Regions from separate parts of the Streptomyces sp. NPDC005775 genome, predicted to be linked through region 1. Evidence: riboswitches for the same ligand, from Rfam matches in the RefSeq annotation. Region 1 holds a riboswitch; each other region holds the start of a gene.
The links. A riboswitch is a leader RNA that binds a small molecule or an ion and turns the genes downstream of it on or off. The one in region 1 is predicted to bind cobalamin.
Positions count from the first base shown of each region.

Region 2: it holds a riboswitch for cobalamin, as region 1 does, so the genes downstream of both, ACFYPA_RS10020 (ribonucleoside-diphosphate reductase subunit alpha) here and ACFYPA_RS01655 (CbtB-domain containing protein) in region 1, are expected to answer to the same signal.
Region 3: it holds a riboswitch for cobalamin, as region 1 does, so the genes downstream of both, ACFYPA_RS36270 (cobalamin biosynthesis protein) here and ACFYPA_RS01655 (CbtB-domain containing protein) in region 1, are expected to answer to the same signal.

Region 1 is NZ_JBIAIU010000001.1:371,334-377,129, reverse strand. Features, by position in the region: gene ACFYPA_RS01670 (SDR family oxidoreductase) at 1-488, shown strand, start outside; gene ACFYPA_RS01665 (glycoside hydrolase family 15 protein) at 584-2,437, shown strand; gene ACFYPA_RS01660 (histidine phosphatase family protein) at 2,544-3,179, opposite strand; adenosylcobalamin (AdoCbl) riboswitch at 3,304-3,397, shown strand; gene ACFYPA_RS01655 (CbtB-domain containing protein) at 3,443-3,658, shown strand; gene ACFYPA_RS01650 (CbtA family protein) at 3,688-4,476, shown strand; gene ACFYPA_RS01645 (GNAT family N-acetyltransferase) at 4,624-5,133, opposite strand; gene ACFYPA_RS01640 (tetratricopeptide repeat protein) at 5,242-5,598, opposite strand; gene ACFYPA_RS01635 (pirin family protein) at 5,742-5,796, shown strand, end outside.
Region 2 is NZ_JBIAIU010000003.1:588,030-593,825, forward strand. Features, by position in the region: gene ACFYPA_RS10000 (GntR family transcriptional regulator) at 49-813, shown strand; gene ACFYPA_RS10005 (DUF3311 domain-containing protein) at 1,054-1,308, shown strand; gene mctP (monocarboxylate uptake permease MctP) at 1,305-2,939, shown strand; gene ACFYPA_RS10015 (GNAT family N-acetyltransferase) at 3,057-3,569, shown strand; cobalamin riboswitch at 3,614-3,748, shown strand; gene ACFYPA_RS10020 (ribonucleoside-diphosphate reductase subunit alpha) at 3,888-5,796, shown strand, end outside.
Region 3 is NZ_JBIAIU010000026.1:37,874-43,669, forward strand. Features, by position in the region: gene ACFYPA_RS36255 (class II aldolase/adducin family protein) at 4-663, opposite strand; gene ACFYPA_RS36260 (inorganic phosphate transporter) at 900-2,162, shown strand; gene ACFYPA_RS36265 (hypothetical protein) at 2,185-2,430, shown strand; cobalamin riboswitch at 2,604-2,735, shown strand; gene ACFYPA_RS36270 (cobalamin biosynthesis protein) at 2,870-3,898, shown strand; gene ACFYPA_RS36275 (cobyric acid synthase) at 3,895-5,436, shown strand; gene cobN (cobaltochelatase subunit CobN) at 5,457-5,796, shown strand, end outside.

The DNA.
Region 1 (5,796 bases):
TCGCGCAGTGGCAGAAGGTGCTGGACGTCAACCTGACCGGCCAGTTCCTGTGCGCACGTGCCGCGACCGAGGAGTTCCGCCGGCGCGGAGTGGTTCCCGAGGTGTCCCGGGCGGCCGGAAAGATCATCTGCATGAGCTCGGTGCACCAGGTCATCCCCTGGGCGGGGCACGTGAACTACGCCTCGTCCAAGGGCGGCGTACAGATGATGATGCAGACCCTGGCCCAGGAGCTCGCACCGGAGAAGATCCGGGTGAACGCGGTGGCCCCGGGGGCGATCAGGACTCCCATCAACCGCAGTGCCTGGGAGACGCCGGAGGCCCGCGAGGACCTGCTGCGGCTGATCCCCTATGACCGGATCGGGGATCCCGAGGACATCGCCCACGCCGTCGTCCTGCTCGCGTCCGACCTCATGGACTACGTGGTGGGGACGACGCTCTACGTCGACGGCGGGATGACGCTCTTCCCCGGCTTCGCGACAGGCGGCTGACCTCCACCTCGTCGCCTCCGCGCTTCATTTTCCCGGGAGGACGTCGTCCTGCCCGTCGGCATACGATGAGCAACCGGTGCCGAAAGGGGCGCAAAGTGGATGAATACCCCCTGATCGAGAATCACGGTCTGATCGGTGATCTGCAGACCGCGGCCCTCGTGACCACGGACGCGACGATCGACTGGTTCTGCTGTCCGCGCTTCGATTCACCCAGTGTCTTCGGCGCCCTGCTCGACCGTCGCAAGGGCGGTCACTTCACCGTCAGGCCGGTCGCGGAGACCTACACCAGCAAGCAGCTCTACCATCCCGACACGGCCGTGCTGGTGACGCGTTTCATGACCGAGGCCGGCACCGGTGAGGTGGTGGACTTCATGCCGGTGACCGGAACGACGGCGACGGACCGGCACCGCCTGGTGCGGATGCTGCGCTGCGTCCGGGGCAGCGTGACTTTCGAAGGGGAGATCGCTCCGCGCTTCGACTACGGCCGCCAACCGCACGAGCTGCACATCACGGAGCGCGGGGCGCTGTTCACTTCACCGGACATGAACCTCGCCGTCCACGCGGTCCGCGAGCCCGGGGACGAGCGGCTGCTGAACATCCTCTCGGGTGACAACGATCTGCGCTTCACCCTGACCTTGCGGGCCGGCCAGCAGCGCGGCCTGGTCATCGAGTCGTCCCCCGACGGGCCGCCGCACGAGGTCCCCGTGGCGGAGTTCCAGCAACTCTTCGACGACACCGTCCAGTTCTGGCGCACTTGGCTGGGCCAGTCCACCTACGCGGGCCGGTGGCGGGAAGCGGTGGAACGCTCGGCCGTGACCCTGAAGCTCATGACGTACGCGCCCACCGGCGCCCTGGTGGCCGCCCCCACGGCGGGCCTGCCCGAACAACTGGGCGGAGAGCGCAACTGGGACTACCGGTTCACCTGGATCCGTGACGCGTCGTTCTCCGTGTACGCGTTGCTGGGTCTCGGATTCAGGGAAGAGGCAAGGGCGTTCATCAGCTGGCTGCACGACCGCGTGAAGGAGGAGGCCGGCCACGAGGGCGGCACCGGCCCACTGAACATCATGTACCGCGTGGACGGCTCCTCCGACCTGGTCGAGGAGACCTTGGGTCACTGGGAGGGGTACGGCGGATCGGCCCCGGTTCGCATCGGCAACGGTGCGGCGGGCCAGCTGCAACTGGACATCTACGGTGAGGCGCTCGACAGCATCTACTTCGCGCACCAGCACGGCATGCACCTGGACACCAGGGGCTGGGGCGCGCTGCACACCCTTCTCGACTGGCTGGTCGATCACTGGGACCAGCCCGGTGAGGGGCTGTGGGAGACCCGCGGCGGCAAGAAGGACTTCACCTATGGCCGCGTCATGTCCTGGGTCGCCTTCGACCGCGCCGTCCGCATCGCCTACGACGACGGCCGCCCCGCGGCCCGCGGCCGCTGGGTGGACGCGCGGGACACGATCTACCAGCAGGTGCTGAACCGGGGCTGGAACCCGGAGAAGCAGGCCTTCGTCCAGCACTACGGCGACGACGTGCTCGACTCGTCCCTGCTGCGCATGCCGACGGTCGGCTTCATCACGCCGGACGATCCGATGTGGACGACCACGCTGGACGCGATGGAACACGAGCTGGTCAGCGACAGCCTCGTCTACCGCTACAACCCCGAGGCATCACCCGACGGCCTGCGCGGTTCGGAGGGAACGTTCTCCCTGTGCACGTTCATGTACGTCGACGCCCTGGCGCGGGCCGGACGCGTCGACCAGGCCCGGCTGGTCCTGGAGAAGATGCTCACCTACGCCAACCATCTGGGCCTGTACTCGGAGGAGATCGCCCTGACGGGTCAACAACTGGGCAACTTCCCACAGGCGTTCACTCATCTCGCCCTGATCGACGCCGCCATCACCCTGGACGCGAGGCTCAACGCGGCACGCGGGGGCGCGGGCAGGGTGTGAAGACGCCGGTTGTTCCCGCTTACGTCGTCCCCACTAGGAGCGCGCCCCCCCGGCCCGTACGGTGCCCGCTCCTCCCGATGCTCCCGCTCCTCCCGCGCCGAAATCGTCAGATGCTCGCTTCCGCACCGAGTGGCCGGCCGCAACGCAAGTTCCACCGCCCCGACCTGCCGCTGAGCTCCGTCACCGTCAGCGGGGCCACGTCCAGCCGCCAGAATGCCTGCGGCGGGAGGCCCAACGCATGGACGACCGCGGCCCGGACCACGCCGGGCTCGACCACTCCCAGGACCCGGCCCACATCCTTCCCGCCCGCACCGGACTCGGCCACTTCCTCCCGGACCTGACCGGAAGTCGCTCCGTGCAGGGAGTCGAGCCAAGCGCCCACGCGGGCGCACAGCTCCCGCAGTGACTCGCCGCCGTGCGGAGCGGCCGACGGGTCCGCCAGCCAGGCCGCCACCCCGTCCGGCTCGTCCACGCTCACCTCGGCCAGTCGTGCGCCGGACCAGCGTCCCATCTCCCAGTCCCGCAGGGCGTGTTCGGCGTCGGGGCGCAGGCCGAGGGCCTTCGCGGTCGCGGTGCAGCGCCGGGACGGACCGCTCAACCACCGGTCCGCGGCGGGCACCGAGCCGGCGGCAGCCCGTGCCTGGGCGAGCCCGGAGCCGTCGAGGGGTGCGTCGCCCGCGAACCGGGCCTCGCGCAGGGCGGCGTTCATACCCGGTGAGACCAACATCACCCGTACCGTCATTCCCGCTCTCAACTCCCTGAACTATGGCCACGTTGCCATGCACACCTTGGCATCCGGGGCCTTCCGGCCGATCCACGGGCACCATGGCGGCTCTCCCGCCCAGGCGGTATGGTCGCGACGACATGACGAGGGTGTGACGGAAGTCCGGTGAGAATCCGGCACGGTCGCGCCACTGTGAACCCGTACGTGTGCGGGAAGTCAGACCCAGCACCTTCGTCTCAGGCACCACGATCGGGACGCGTGTTCCCTCAGGAGGTTCTGCCATGGCACAGACTGCTGCCCCCGCCACGGTCTCACCCGCCATCACCCCCATCTCGCTGAAGGCCATCGCCCCTTGGGCGGTCTTCTTCGGCGTCCTCATGCTGATCCTGCTGTACTTCGTCGGCGCGGAGCAGGGCGCCACCGCGCTCATCTCCGGCGAAGGCGTGCACGAGTGGGTCCACGACGGACGCCACCTCCTCGGTTTCCCCTGCCACTGATCCATCCGGCTGATCCAGGGGAATCCCTCATGAACTCCATATCTGTCAGAGCTCTGCTGGTCCGCGGCATGCTGGCCGGTCTCGTCGCGGGTGCGCTCGCACTCGTGGTGGCCTACTTCCTCGGGGAGTCGCGCGTCGACGCGGCCATCGCCCTCGAAGAGGCGCACAGCCACAGCCACAGCCACGACCACGGCGGCGGCGAGGAACTCGTCAGCCGGGGCATGCAGGCCACCGGGGGCCTCGCCACCGGTGTACTCGTCTTCGGCGTCGCCGTCGGCGGCATCGCCGCACTCGTCTTCTGTTACGCCCTCGGCCGGTTGGGGCGGTTCGGCCCCCGGGCGACGGCTGCCCTGATCGCGGGAGCGGCCCTGCTGACGGTGTACATCGTGCCGTTCCTGAAGTACCCGGCCAATCCGCCGGCGGTCGGCGAAGCGGACACCATCGGCCGGCGCACCGCGTTGTTCTTCCTGATGGTCGCGCTCAGCGTCCTGCTGGCCGTGGCCGCCGTCATTCTCGGAAGACGGCTCGCTCCGCGCCTGGGCAACTGGAACGCCACCATCGCTGCCGCCACCGGCTATGTGCTGGTGACCGGCCTCGCCTACGCCTTCCTGCCCTCGTTCGACGAGGTCGGGAAGGACTTCCCGGCTTCTCTGCTCTGGGAGTTCAGACTGGCCACGCTCGCGGTGCAGGTCACACTCTGGACCACTTTCGGGCTGGTCTTCGGTTATCTCACCGAACGCCTGCTGGTGCCGGGGCCGGATGTGGCTGCGGCAACGGACGGCACGATGAGCCGGCCCGCCACCACCGCCGCAGGCTGACTCCGGGAGCCGTCACGGCCCTGACAGGCCGGCGCGGAGCGGCGTGACGTGGGCGGCAGGACGGTGCGAGCCGCGTCCACGGCACGTATGGAGCCCGCCGGGGTGACCCCGGCGGGCTCCATACGTGTGCGGGAGCAGTCCGCTGCCTCACTCCTCGGCGGCGGGCCCGTCCCAGTCGATCCGATAGTGCTTCAGCGAGGCGTCCTCCTGCACCAGGCGCATGCCTGCCGCGGTCATGACGTGCTGGGAGGCGATGTTGTCGAGGTCGGTGTCGCCGTGGACGCAGGCGATGCCCCGGTCGCGGGTGAAGCGCAGCAGCCCGCGAAGCGCCTCGGAGGCGTATCCCTGTCCTCGTGCCGACTCCACGAGGCCGTACCCGATCGTGACGTGTCCGTTCTCGTCGGGCGCCCCGTGGAACCCTGCCCCGCCGATCAGCAGCCCGTCCTCACGCCGCCGTATCGCGTACGGACCGTAGGGGCTCGGGTCGCCCGTGTCGGCGCAGGTCTCCAGGAACCGCTGGGCCGCCCTCATCTCGCCCGGTGAGGGATAACCGGGAGCCCAGCGCGCACCGTCGGCGGGCCGGCCCGACGCCACCTGCCCGGCTTCCACAGCGGTCATCGGGCTCAGGAGCAGGCGTGGGGTGACGAGGTTGGTCATGCTCTGTGAAGTATCACGCGACGCGGCTCGGCCGCACCCGGATATCCGGGTGCGGCCGAGCCGCGTACGGCACTCCGACGTCGGGGTGCCCCTGGGTGCGTGCCGCGGTCAGGCACCGCCTGCCGGAGGGAAGTCCCCCGACAGGGCGGCCGCCATCCGCAGTTGCGTGTCCGCCTCGGCCTGCCGGCCCTGACGCTCCAGCGTGCGGCCGAGCATCAGCCGGGCGTACTGCTCGACCGGGTCGAGTTCGAGCACCGCCCGCAGTTCCGTCTCGGCCGGGCCGAGGCGCGCCGAGTGGTAGTAGGACCGCGCCAGCAGCAACCGCGGTGCGACCTGCTCCGGCACCTCCTCGACCAGTCCGCCCAGGATCCGGGCCGCGATCGTGTACTCCTTCGACCCGAAGAAGAACTGAGCGCGCTCCCAGCGCTCGGCAGCGGTACCGAACTCGTAGTAGGTGTCGCTCATGTGACCTCCTCGGTCGAGGGGTGCCGCCGGGCCGCTCCCGTAGGTATCCAACCGCCACAACACCCACAGATGGTTTAACATTCCACTAAATATTCGGCGTGGGTACGGCCCGCCCGAAGTCGCACGGGAATAGGTTGACCGCCATGAGCAATCTCGATCGCCAAGCTTCGCCCTCCGTCTGCGGAGGGCGGGGCTTCG
Region 2 (5,796 bases), on a different contig from region 1:
ACGGAGGAGCCGGTGACGGCAGCAACGCAGCAGTCGGGAAGGCGGGCCATGGGTGCCGACGGGGGCAGTACGGGGAACGAGACGGGCGCGAACACGCGTACCGCACGCGTCCCGAAGTACTACCGGCTGAAGCGACATCTGCTCGACATGACGGACACGATGCCGCCGGGCACGCCTGTGCCCCCGGAGCGCACCCTGGCCGCCGAGTTCGACACCTCGCGCACCACCGTGCGCCAGGCACTCCAGGAACTGGTCGTCGAGGGCCGGTTGGAGCGCATCCAGGGCAAGGGCACCTTCGTCGCGAAGCCGAAGGTCTCGCAGGCCCTGCAGCTCACCTCGTACACCGAGGACATGCGCGCCCAGGGGCTGGAACCGACGTCCCAGCTACTGGACATCGGCTATGTGACGGCCGACGACACCCTCGCCGGGCTGCTCGACATCACCGCGGGCGGGCGCGTGCTGCGGATCGAGCGCCTGCGCCTGGCGAGCGGTGAGCCGATGGCGATCGAGACCACCCACCTCTCGGCCAAACGCTTTCCCGCGCTGCGGCGTTCACTGGTGAAGTACACGTCCCTCTACACGGCCCTGGCCGAGGTGTACGACGTGCGGCTGGCCGAGGCCGAGGAGACCATCGAGACCTCCCTGGCCACCCCGCGCGAGGCCGGCCTGCTCGGTACGGACGTGGGACTGCCGATGCTCATGCTGTCCCGGCACTCGCTGGACGGACAGGGCGAGCCGGTCGAGTGGGTCCGCTCGGTCTACCGGGGCGACCGCTACAAGTTCGTGGCCCGCCTGAAGCGTCCGCTGGACTGAAGCCGGCCACCGGACCCGTCGAACAGCCCCCGTGGAAGCGTGCCCACGGGGGCTGTTCGTCACTCCGGCCCTTATGGTCCGGACCAACCCACGGATATTTACCGCATTCCGACCAACCATCCGAGGCCACAGGACCGTTGCCGGACCGCAATGCGGACAGGGGGTGACGGTGGCCGGAACCCTCGCCTAGATTTCGTGCCCGTTACAACAGGTGATCAGCGAGGGGACGGAGTCGCCGTTATGGCGGAAGAACCAGAAGGAAAGCCACCCACCGTCACACCCATGAGGGTGGTCATCGCCCTGTGTCTCATCGCGCCGTTCGTGGCGATGCTCTGGGTGAGTTCGTACGCCAAGGTCGACCCGACCTTCATCGGCATCCCGTTCTTCTACTGGTACCAGATGCTCTGGGTGCTGATCTCCACGGCGCTCACGATGATCGCGTACAAGCTGTGGCAGCGTGACCAGCGCGCCCGCAAGGGGGGTGCGTCAGCATGAAGGACGGCGTGAACGGCGTCGCACTCGGCGTCTTCATCTTCTTCTTCCTGGCCGTCACCGTCGTCGGCTTCATGGCCGCCCGCTGGCGCAAGGCCGAGAACGAGGCCAGCCTCGACGAATGGGGGCTGGGCGGCAGGTCGTTCGGCACCTGGGTCACCTGGTTCCTGCTCGGCGGCGACCTCTACACCGCGTACACCTTCGTCGCCGTACCTGCGGCGATCTACGCGGCGGGCGCGGCCGGCTTCTTCGCGGTGCCCTACACCATCCTGGTGTACCCGCTGATCTTCACCTTCCTGCCGCGCCTGTGGTCGGTGTCGCACAAGCACGGCTACGTCACCACCTCGGACTTCGTCCGCGGCCGCTTCGGTTCCAAGGGGCTGTCGCTGGCGGTCGCCGTCACCGGCATCCTCGCCACGATGCCGTACATCGCGCTGCAACTCGTCGGCATCCAGGCGGTGCTGGACGTGATGGGCGTCGGCGGCGGCGAGAACACGCACTGGTTCATCAAGGACCTGCCGCTGCTGATCGCGTTCGCGGTGCTCGCGGCCTACACGTACTCCTCCGGGCTGCGCGCCCCCGCGCTGATCGCGTTCGTCAAGGACGGGCTGATCTACCTGGTCATCGCCGTGGCGATCATCTACATCCCGATCAAGCTCGGCGGCTTCGACGACATCTTCGCCAAGGCGGGCGAGGCCTTCTCGGCGAAGAACGAGGCGGCCGGCAAACCGGTGGCCGGACTCGCGCCCGGCGAGGCGGGCCACTGGGGGTACGCCACCCTGGCGCTCGGGTCGGCACTGGCGCTCTTCATGTATCCGCACTCGATCACGGCGACGCTGTCCAGCCGCAGCCGCAACGTGATCCGCCGCAACACGACGATCCTGCCGCTGTACTCCCTGATGCTGGGGCTGCTCGCGCTCCTCGGCTTCATGGCGATCGCCGCCGGCGTCAAGGTGGACAACGGCCAGCTGGCGATCCCGCAGCTGTTCGAGAACATGTTCCCCGACTGGTTCGCGGGCGTGGCCTTCGCCGCCATCGGCATCGGCGCGCTGGTTCCCGCCGCGATCATGTCGATCGCCGCGGCGAACCTGTTCACCCGCAACATCTACAAGGACTTCCTGAAGCCCGACGCGACACCCGCGCAGGAGACCAAGGTCTCCAAGCTGGTGTCGCTGCTGGTGAAGGTCGGCGCGCTCGCCTTCGTCCTCACCATGGACAAGACGGTCGCGATCAACTTCCAGCTGCTCGGCGGAATCTGGATCCTCCAGACGATGCCTGCCCTGGTCGGCGGGCTGTTCACCCGGTGGTTCCACCGCTGGGCGCTGCTCGCGGGCTGGGCGGTCGGCATGCTGTACGGGACGCTCGCCGCGTACGGGGTCGCCAGCCCGTCCCAGAAGCACTTCGGCGGGTCCTCCAAGGAGATCCCGGGCCTCGGCGAGATCGGCTACATCGGCCTGACGGCCTTCGTGCTGAACGTCGTCGTGGTCGTCGTCCTGACCTTCGTCCTGAACGCCGTGAAGGCGCCCGCGGGGATCGACGAGACCTCTCCGGGCGACTACACCGCGGACGCGGGCGACCCCGGCGTGAAGACGGAACTCCCGCCGGCGACCGCCGGTGCGCCGGGCGGTCACTGACCGTCGACCGCGCGAACGGGCCGCCGCACTCCTGCGTCAGGGGTACGGCGGCCCGTTCGCGCGTCCCGCGGAAAACCTCTTGGGGATCCGGCCACCGCATGCGGCAGACTTACGCCCATGGACATATCGATCCGGCCGGTCGAGCCCGCCGAGCACGCACTCCTCGGCGAGATCACCGCCGAGGCCTATCTCGGCGACGGGCTCCTGGACTACGGCGCCGACGATCCGTACCTGGTGCGGCTGCGCGACGTGCCCCGCCGGGCAGCCGAGGCCGAGGTGCTGGTGGCCGCCGACGCCGGGGGCCGCGTCCTGGGCGGGGTCACCTACGCCCCGCCGGGCAACCCGTGGTGCGACATCGCCACGGCCGACGAGGCCGAATTCCGGATGCTGGCGGTCTCCCGCGAGGCCCGGGGTGCCGGGGCGGGCGAGGCTCTTGTACGGGCCTGCATCGACCGCGCACGGGGCACCACGGGCGTCACGGGGATCGTCCTGTCGACGCAGCCGGGGATGTTCGGGGCGCACCGGATCTACGGGCGCCTCGGCTTCGTACGGACCCCCGAAAGGGACTGGAGCCCCATCGACGACCTGAAGCTGCTGACGTACCGTCTGGAGCTGCGCTCTCCGGCGTAGGAGCGAGCACGACACAACATGTGGGGGCTGCCGCATCCAGCAGCCCCCACATGTATGCTCATGGCTGCTGTCGCCGCAGGGAAATCCGGTGCAAATCCGGAACTGTCCCGCAACGGTGTGTTCGGTGTGCTTTTGTGCACCCACGAGTCCGAGGTCCTGCCGACAGCGCATCCGGCTCGACCGATCCGGATGCCCAGACGTCCGGGCCTCGTGGATGGGCCGGTGGACGCCGCACGGTGCGCCGCCCCGCCGGGTCCCGCTCCGCCCGGCTGCCCCCGACTCCCGCCAGGCCCAGAGCCGAGCGAGGGAGAGCACCACGTGACCATCGCGCCAGCCGATCCGGTTACAGCGGCCGAGTCAACGGGAACCACGAGCGACGGACCGGGCACCGCACTGCTGCGGACCCTGACCGACCTCACCGCCGATCTGCCCGACACCGACCCCGGACGCGTCGCCGCAGCGGCGCTGCGCGGCCGCAACGCCCGGTCGGACGAGGCGGAGCTGCGCTCGCTGGCCACCGAGGCCGCCGCGGGCCTGATCTCCGAGGACCCCGCCTACTCCCGGCTCGCCGCCCGCCTCCTCACCCGCTCCATCGCGGACGAGGCGGCCGGGCAGGGCGCGACGTCCTTCTCCGCCTCGGTCGCCGTCGGCCACCGCGAGGGCCTGATCGCGGACCGCACCGCCGCGTTCGTCACCCTGCACGCGGCCGCCCTGGACGCGATCGTCGGGCGGTCGCTCGCCGACGGCGCCGACGACCGCTTCGGCTACTTCGGCCTGCGTACCCTGCACAGCCGTTACCTGCTGCGCCACCCGCTCACCCGTCAGGTCATCGAGACCCCGCAGCACTTCATGCTGCGCGTCGCCTCCGGTCTCGCCGAGGACACCTCCGAGCGCGCCCTGGACGAGGTCGCCGCGCTGTACGGGCTGATGAGCCGGCTGGACTACCTGCCCTCCTCCCCCACGCTCTTCAACTCCGGCACCCGGCACCCGCAGATGTCCTCCTGCTACCTGCTGGACTCCCCGCTGGACGAGCTGGACTCCATCTACGACCGCTACCACCAGGTGGCGCGCCTGTCCAAGCACGCGGGCGGCATCGGCCTCTCGTACTCCCGCATCCGCGCCCGCGGTTCGCTGATCCGCGGCACCAACGGGCACTCCAACGGCATCGTCCCGTTCCTGAAGACGCTCGACGCCTCCGTCGCCGCGGTCAACCAGGGCGGCCGGCGCAAGGGCGCCGCCGCCGTCTACCTGGAGACGTGGCACGCGGACATCGAGGAGTTCCTGGAGCTGCGCGACAACACGGGCGAGGACCAGCGGCGTACGCACAACCTCAACCTGGCGCACTGGATCCCCGACGAGTTCATGCGCCGGGTGGACGCGGACGGTACCTGGTCGCTGTTCTCCCCCGCCGACGTGCCCGAACTGGTCGACCTGTGGGGCGACGCGTTCGCCGCCGCCTACCGGGCGGCCGAGGCCAAGGGCCTGGCGCGCAAGACCATGCCCGCCCGTGAGCTGTACGGCCGGATGATGCGGACCCTCGCCCAGACCGGCCAGGGCTGGATGACGTTCAAGGACGCCTCCAACCGGACCGCGAACCAGACCGCCGAGCCGGGCCGCGTCGTGCACTCCTCGAACCTGTGCACCGAGATCCTGGAGGTCACCGACGACGGCGAGACGGCCGTCTGCAACCTCGGGTCGGTCAACCTCGGCGCCTTCGTCTCCCACGGCACCATCGACTGGGAGCGTCTGGACGCCACCGTCCGTACCGCCGTGACGTTCCTCGACCGGGTCGTGGACATCAACTTCTACCCGACCGAGCAGGCCGGCCGGTCCAACGCCCGCTGGCGGCCGGTGGGTCTGGGCGCGATGGGTCTCCAGGACGTCTTCTTCCAGCTGCGGCTGCCGTTCGACTCCCCCGAGGCCCGCGCCCTGTCGACGAAGATCTCCGAGCGGATCATGCTCGCCGCGTACGAGGCGTCCTGCGACCTCGCCGAGCGCTCGGGCCCCCTCCCCGCCTGGTCCGAGACGCGTGCCGCCCGCGGTGTGCTGCACCCGGACCACTACGACACCGAGCTGAACTGGCCGGAGCGCTGGGACGCCCTGCGCGCCCGCGTCGCGAAGACCGGGATGCGCAACTCGCTGCTGCTGGCCATCGCGCCGACGGCGACGATCGCCTCGATCGCGGGCGTGTACGAGTGCATCGAGCCGCAGGTCTCGAACCTCTTCA
Region 3 (5,796 bases), on a different contig from region 1:
CCTTCAGTGGGGCTGCCCGTAGCCCTTCAGCGCTTCCCCGACCTCACTCAGCTGCTCCGGCGTGAGCAGGGCCGGGGTGCGGCCGGGTACGGAGCTCGCGGTGAGCCAGAGGCGGCACAGCCATTCGAGCTGGGCGGTGCGGTCGTACGCCTGGTCGAGGTCGGCGCCGTAGGTGACCGTGCCGTGGTTGCCCAGCAGGCAGCCGCTGCGGTCACGCAGGGCCGCGAGCATGTTTTCGGCCAGCTCGTCCGTGCCGTAGCGGGCATAGGCGGCGACCCGGACGGGGCCGCCCAGCATCGCGGCGGCGTAGTGGACCGACGGCACCTCGGCGACCAGCGTGGAGACGGCGGTGGCGTGCACCGCGTGGGTGTGCACGACGGCGGCCGCGTCGGTGTTCCGGTACACCGCGAGATGGAGCGGGAGTTCGCTGGTGGGAGCCAAGGTGCCGAGGACCTGGTTTCCCTCCAGATCGACTCCGGTGAGGTCCTCGGGACGGAGCCGGCCGTACGGCACTCCGCTCGGGGTGACCAGCACCGTCCCGCCGACCCGGGCCGACACGTTGCCCGACGTCCCCACGACCAGACCCTCGACAGCCGTCCTGCGGGCGGTGGCGACGACCGCATCCCAGGCTTGTCCGATCGATTCGCGCCACTCACTGCTCATACGAAGATCCTTTCAACGGATGAGCGACCCACCGTCGCCCGTCCCGCGAAGGCCCGCCCGAACCCAGGATTCCGGGCCCACACCGGCCCGTGCCGAAATCCCGCTGTCACCCGGCGGACGAAAAGGGCGACGGCACTCCGGTTGGGGTCACCGCAACGCCCTGCCCAGTTCATCTTCCGTTCACTCAGATTGCCTACGGTCCACGTGCCACTGACGTCGAACGATTGCCTGGGTAAATGGAACACATCACGCTGCTGCTCGCGATTGTGATCGTGACAGCTCTAGTGTTCGATTTCACGAACGGTTTCCACGACACCGCCAACGCGATGGCCACCACCATCTCGACCGGCGCACTCAAACCCAAGACAGCGGTGGCCATGTCCGCCGTTCTCAACCTCGTAGGCGCGTTCCTGTCGGTGGAGGTCGCCAAGACGATCTCCGGCGGGATCATCAACGAAGACGGGCTCAGAACCGAGGTCATCTTCGCGGCGCTCGTCGGCGCCATCCTCTGGAATCTGCTGACCTGGCTGGTCGGCCTGCCGTCCAGCTCCTCCCACGCACTGTTCGGCGGCCTGATAGGCGCCGCGGTGATGTCCGCGGGCTGGTCGTCGGTCGACGGCGGCACCGTCGTCACCAAGGTGCTGCTCCCCGCGGTCGCCGCACCGGTCGTCGCCGGGATCGCCGCGCTCCTGGCCACCAAGCTGACGTACCGCATCGGCGGGAAGGTCACGGGCGGCGCCCAGGAGAAGGCCACCGCGAAGGGGTACCGCGCCGGCCAGATCGCCTCGGCCGGGCTCGTGTCGCTCGCGCACGGCACCAACGACGCGCAGAAGACCATGGGCATCATCACGCTCGCCCTGGTCACCGGCGGCGTCCTCTCCCCCGGCTCCAACCCGCCGGTCTGGGTCATCGTGTGCGCCGGTCTCGCCATCGCACTCGGCACCTACCTGGGCGGCTGGCGCATCATCCGCACCATGGGCAGCGGCCTGACCGAGCTGAAGCCCCCGCAGGGCTTCGCCGCCCAGACCAGTGCGGCCACCGTCATCCTGGCCTCCTCGCACCTCGGCTTCTCCCTCTCCACCACCCAGTCGTGCTCCGGTGCCGTCATGGGCGCGGGACTCGGCCGCAAGGGCGGCGTGGTCCGCTGGTCCACCGCCACCCGGATGTTCGTCGCCTGGGGCCTGACCCTGCCGGCCGCCGGGCTGGTCGGTGCGGGCGCGGAGTTCCTCACCAAGCAGGGCACCTGGGGTGTCGTGGTCGTCGCGGCGCTGTTGATCGCGGGCTCCGCTGCGATCTGGGTGCTGTCCCGCCGCAAGCCCGTCGGGCACGGGGACGTCGCCCCTGCCGGTGAGGACGCCGAGCCCGCGGGCGTCGTCACCACCGCCATCGCGGCCGTCAGCCCGCCGCCCACCGCGGCGGCCCGGACCCACGACCTCATGGCCACCATCCCGGCCCCCGCCGGGCCGGTCGCCGACCCGGCCCGACCCGCCACGGTCTAAGAGCCTTCGGTAAGGACAGATCATGCACATCGACTGGGCAGCCCTCGGCACCGTCTTCGGCGTCTCCCTCGTCGCCACCATCGCGCTCGTGGGCCTCTTCACCCTCGGCATCGTCGGCCTCTCCAAACAGCCGGAACCGGCCGCGCAGGGCGAGTCCGCGGGCGGTGCGGCGGGCGGTTCGCTCATGGCGGCCCGGGCCGGCGCGTACGTCTGCTTCGGGCTGTGCGCCGCGGCCGTGGCCTACGGCATCTATCTGATCGTCGCCTGAGAGGTCACCCGACAGCCTCTGAGCCCCACCACTCCCACCCGCATCGGGCCGGACGCACCTCGTGCGCGTCCGGCCCGATGTGCGTCTCAGCACACTGCGCCGCCGCAGGTCAACGGCGAGTTGACGGGTGTTCGCGGGGCGTGGTGGACTGCCGGAGCCATTACGGCGACAGCAGAGGAAGCCGGTGCGAATCCGGCGCGGTCCCGCCACTGTCACCGGGGAGCAGTCCCCCACCACGGAAGTCACGGTCCACGCAAGCGGACTGGAAGGCCGGGGGAACTGCGGATCCGGAAGCCAGGAGACTCTCGTCGCCGTCACGTCGAACCAGGGCGCGGACCCTGAGTGAGGACATATCGCCATGCCCGGCTGCCGTGCGTCCGTCCCTGTGCAACTCACCACAGGTCCCCAGGTCCTTCGAGGCGCAACGGCCGGCTGAACCGTGCGTGCCGATCGCATCTTCGCGTACGGCGCCACGGCCGGTCTGATCGGCGATCTGCTGCTCGGTGACCCCCGCAGGGGGCACCCGGTCGCCGCCTTCGGGCGGGCCGCGGCAGACGTCGAACGCCGTCTGTGGCGCGACCACCGCGGGTGGGGCGCACTCCACACCCTGGTCTGCGCCGGAGGCGCCGCCGGGGGTGCCGCGCTGGCCGCCCGTGCACTGCGCCGCCACCCTGCCGCGTCCGTCGCCCTGACCGCGGCCGCCACCTGGTCCGTCGTCGGCGGGACGTCGCTGGGCCGAGAGGCCCGGTCGATCGGCGCCGCCCTGACCGCCGGGGACCTCGAACTGGCCCGGGAGCGGCTGCCGCGTCTGTGCGGCCGCGACCCGCAGTTCCTGGACGGCCCGCAGATCGCGCGCGCCGTCGTGGAGTCCGTCGCCGAGAACACCTCGGACGCCGTGGTCGGCGCCCTGGTGTGGGGTGCGCTGGGCGGGGTGCCCGGACTCGTCGGGTTCCGGGCCGCCAACACGCTCGACGCGATGGTCGGTCACAAGTCGCCCCGCTACCGGCGTTACGGCTGGGCCTCGGCCCGCCTCGACGACCTCGCGGGCTGGCCGGGCGCCCGGCTGACGGCCCTGCTCGCCGTGGCCGCCGGGGGGCGGCCACGGGGCGCCGTCCGGGCCTGGCGGGCGGACGCGGCCCAGCACCCGAGCCCCAACGCGGGCCCGGTGGAGGCCTCCTTCGCGGGGGCGCTCGGCGTGCGGCTCGGCGGGACGCTCGCCTACGGCGGCCGGGTCGAGCACCGCCCCGTACTCAACGGGGAGACGGGCCGCGCGGTGGAGCCCGAGGACATCGAACGGGCCGTACGGCTGTCGCGCCGGGTCAGTGCGCTGGCCCTCGGCGTGAGCGTCGCGGCCCGGCTGGGCGCGGGGTCGGCGGCACGACGGATCGCGGGAGCACGCTCTCCGAGCGCCCCCGTCACAGCACTTCGTACCGCGGCACCTCGAATCTCAGGACGGAGACCGACATGAGCGGCGGACTGCTGGTCGCCGGGACCACCTCGGACGCGGGCAAGAGCGTCGTCACGGCGGGCATCTGCCGCTGGCTGGTGCGCCGGGGCGTGAAGGTCGCGCCGTTCAAGGCGCAGAACATGTCACTCAACTCCTTCGTCACCCGTGAGGGCGCCGAGATCGGCCGCGCCCAGGCCATGCAGGCCCAGGCAGCCCGGGTGGAGCCGACCGCCCTGATGAATCCGGTGCTGCTCAAGCCCGGCAGCGACCGCTCCAGCCAGGTCGTCCTGATGGGGCGTCCGGTCGGCGAGATGAGCGCACGCGGCTACCACGGCGGCCGGCAGGAGTCGCTCCTGTCCACCGTCGTGGACTGCCTGGAGCAGCTTCGGGGCACGTATGACGCCGTGATCTGCGAGGGGGCGGGCAGCCCGGCCGAGATCAATCTGCGGCGCACGGACATCGTGAACATGGGCATCGCACGGGCGGCGCGCTTCCCGGTGGTGGTCGTCGGCGACATCGACCGCGGCGGGGTCTTCGCCTCGTTCTTCGGTACGACGGCGCTGCTCTCGGCCGAGGACCAGGCGCTGATCGCCGGCTATCTGGTCAACAAGTTCCGCGGCGACGTGTCGCTGCTGGAGCCCGGCCTGGACATGCTGCGGGACCTGACGGGACGTCCGACGTACGGGGTGCTGCCGTTCGCCCACGGCCTCGGCATCGACGAGGAGGACGGTCTGCGGGTCTCGCTGCGCGGCACCGTACGCGAGTCGGTGCTCGCACCGCCGCACGGCGAGGACATCCTGCGCATCGCCGTGTGCGCCGTGCCGCTGATGTCCAACTTCACCGACGTGGACGCGCTGGCCGCCGAACCGGGCGTCGTCGTACGGTTCGTGGACCGCGCCGAGGAACTCCACGACGCCGACCTCGTCATCGTGCCCGGCACCCGCGGCACCGTGAAGGCGCTCGCCTGGCTGCGCGAGCGCGGTCTCGCCGACGCCCTGCTGCGACGCGCCGCCGAGGGCCGTCCGGTCCTCGGCATCTGCGGCGGCTACCAGATCCTCGGCGAACGCATCGAGGACGACGTGGAGTCGCGCGCGGGGACGGTCGAGGGGCTCGGACTGCTGCCCGTCCGCATCCGGTTCGACCGGGAGAAGACCCTCGCCCGGCCGGTCGGCGAGGCGCTCGGCGCCCCGGTCGAGGGGTACGAGATCCACCACGGCGTCGCCGACGTGCGCGGCGGCGAGCCGTTCCTCACCGACGGGCGGGGCGAGCGCCTCGACGGCTGCCGCACCGGCGCCGTGTGGGGCACCCACTGGCACGGCTCACTGGAGAGCGACGTCTTCCGCCGCCGCTTCCTGACCGAGGTCGCGAGCGCTGCCGGCCGCCGTTTCGTGCCCGCCCCCGACACCTGTTTCGCCGGCCTGCGGGAGGAACAGCTCGACCGCCTCGGCGACCTGATCGAAGAACACGCGGACACCGATGCGCTGTGGCGACTCATCGAGTCGGGCGCACCGGCAGGACTTCCCTTCATCGCCCCCGGAGCACCTGGAGCACGCGCATGAACGCCCCACCGACCGCCCCGCTGAGCACCGTGCTGCTGCTGTCCACCGCCGACACCGACCTCCTCGCCGCGCGTGCCTCGGGCGCGCCGTACCGGATCGGCAACCCGGCCCGCATCGACGCCCGGGACGAACTGCCCGCGCTGATCGAGGGCTCCTCCGTCGCCGTCGTCCGACTCCTGGGCGGCAAGCGCGCCTGGGAGGACGGCCTCGCCGTCCTGAAGGCGTCCGGCATCCCGACCGTGCTGCTCGGCGGTGAGAGCGTGCCGGACGCGGAGCTGATGGCCGAGTCGTCCGCCCCGGCGGGCGTCGTCGCCGAGGCGCTGCGCTACCTGGTGGAGGGCGGCCCGGGGAACCTCGTCG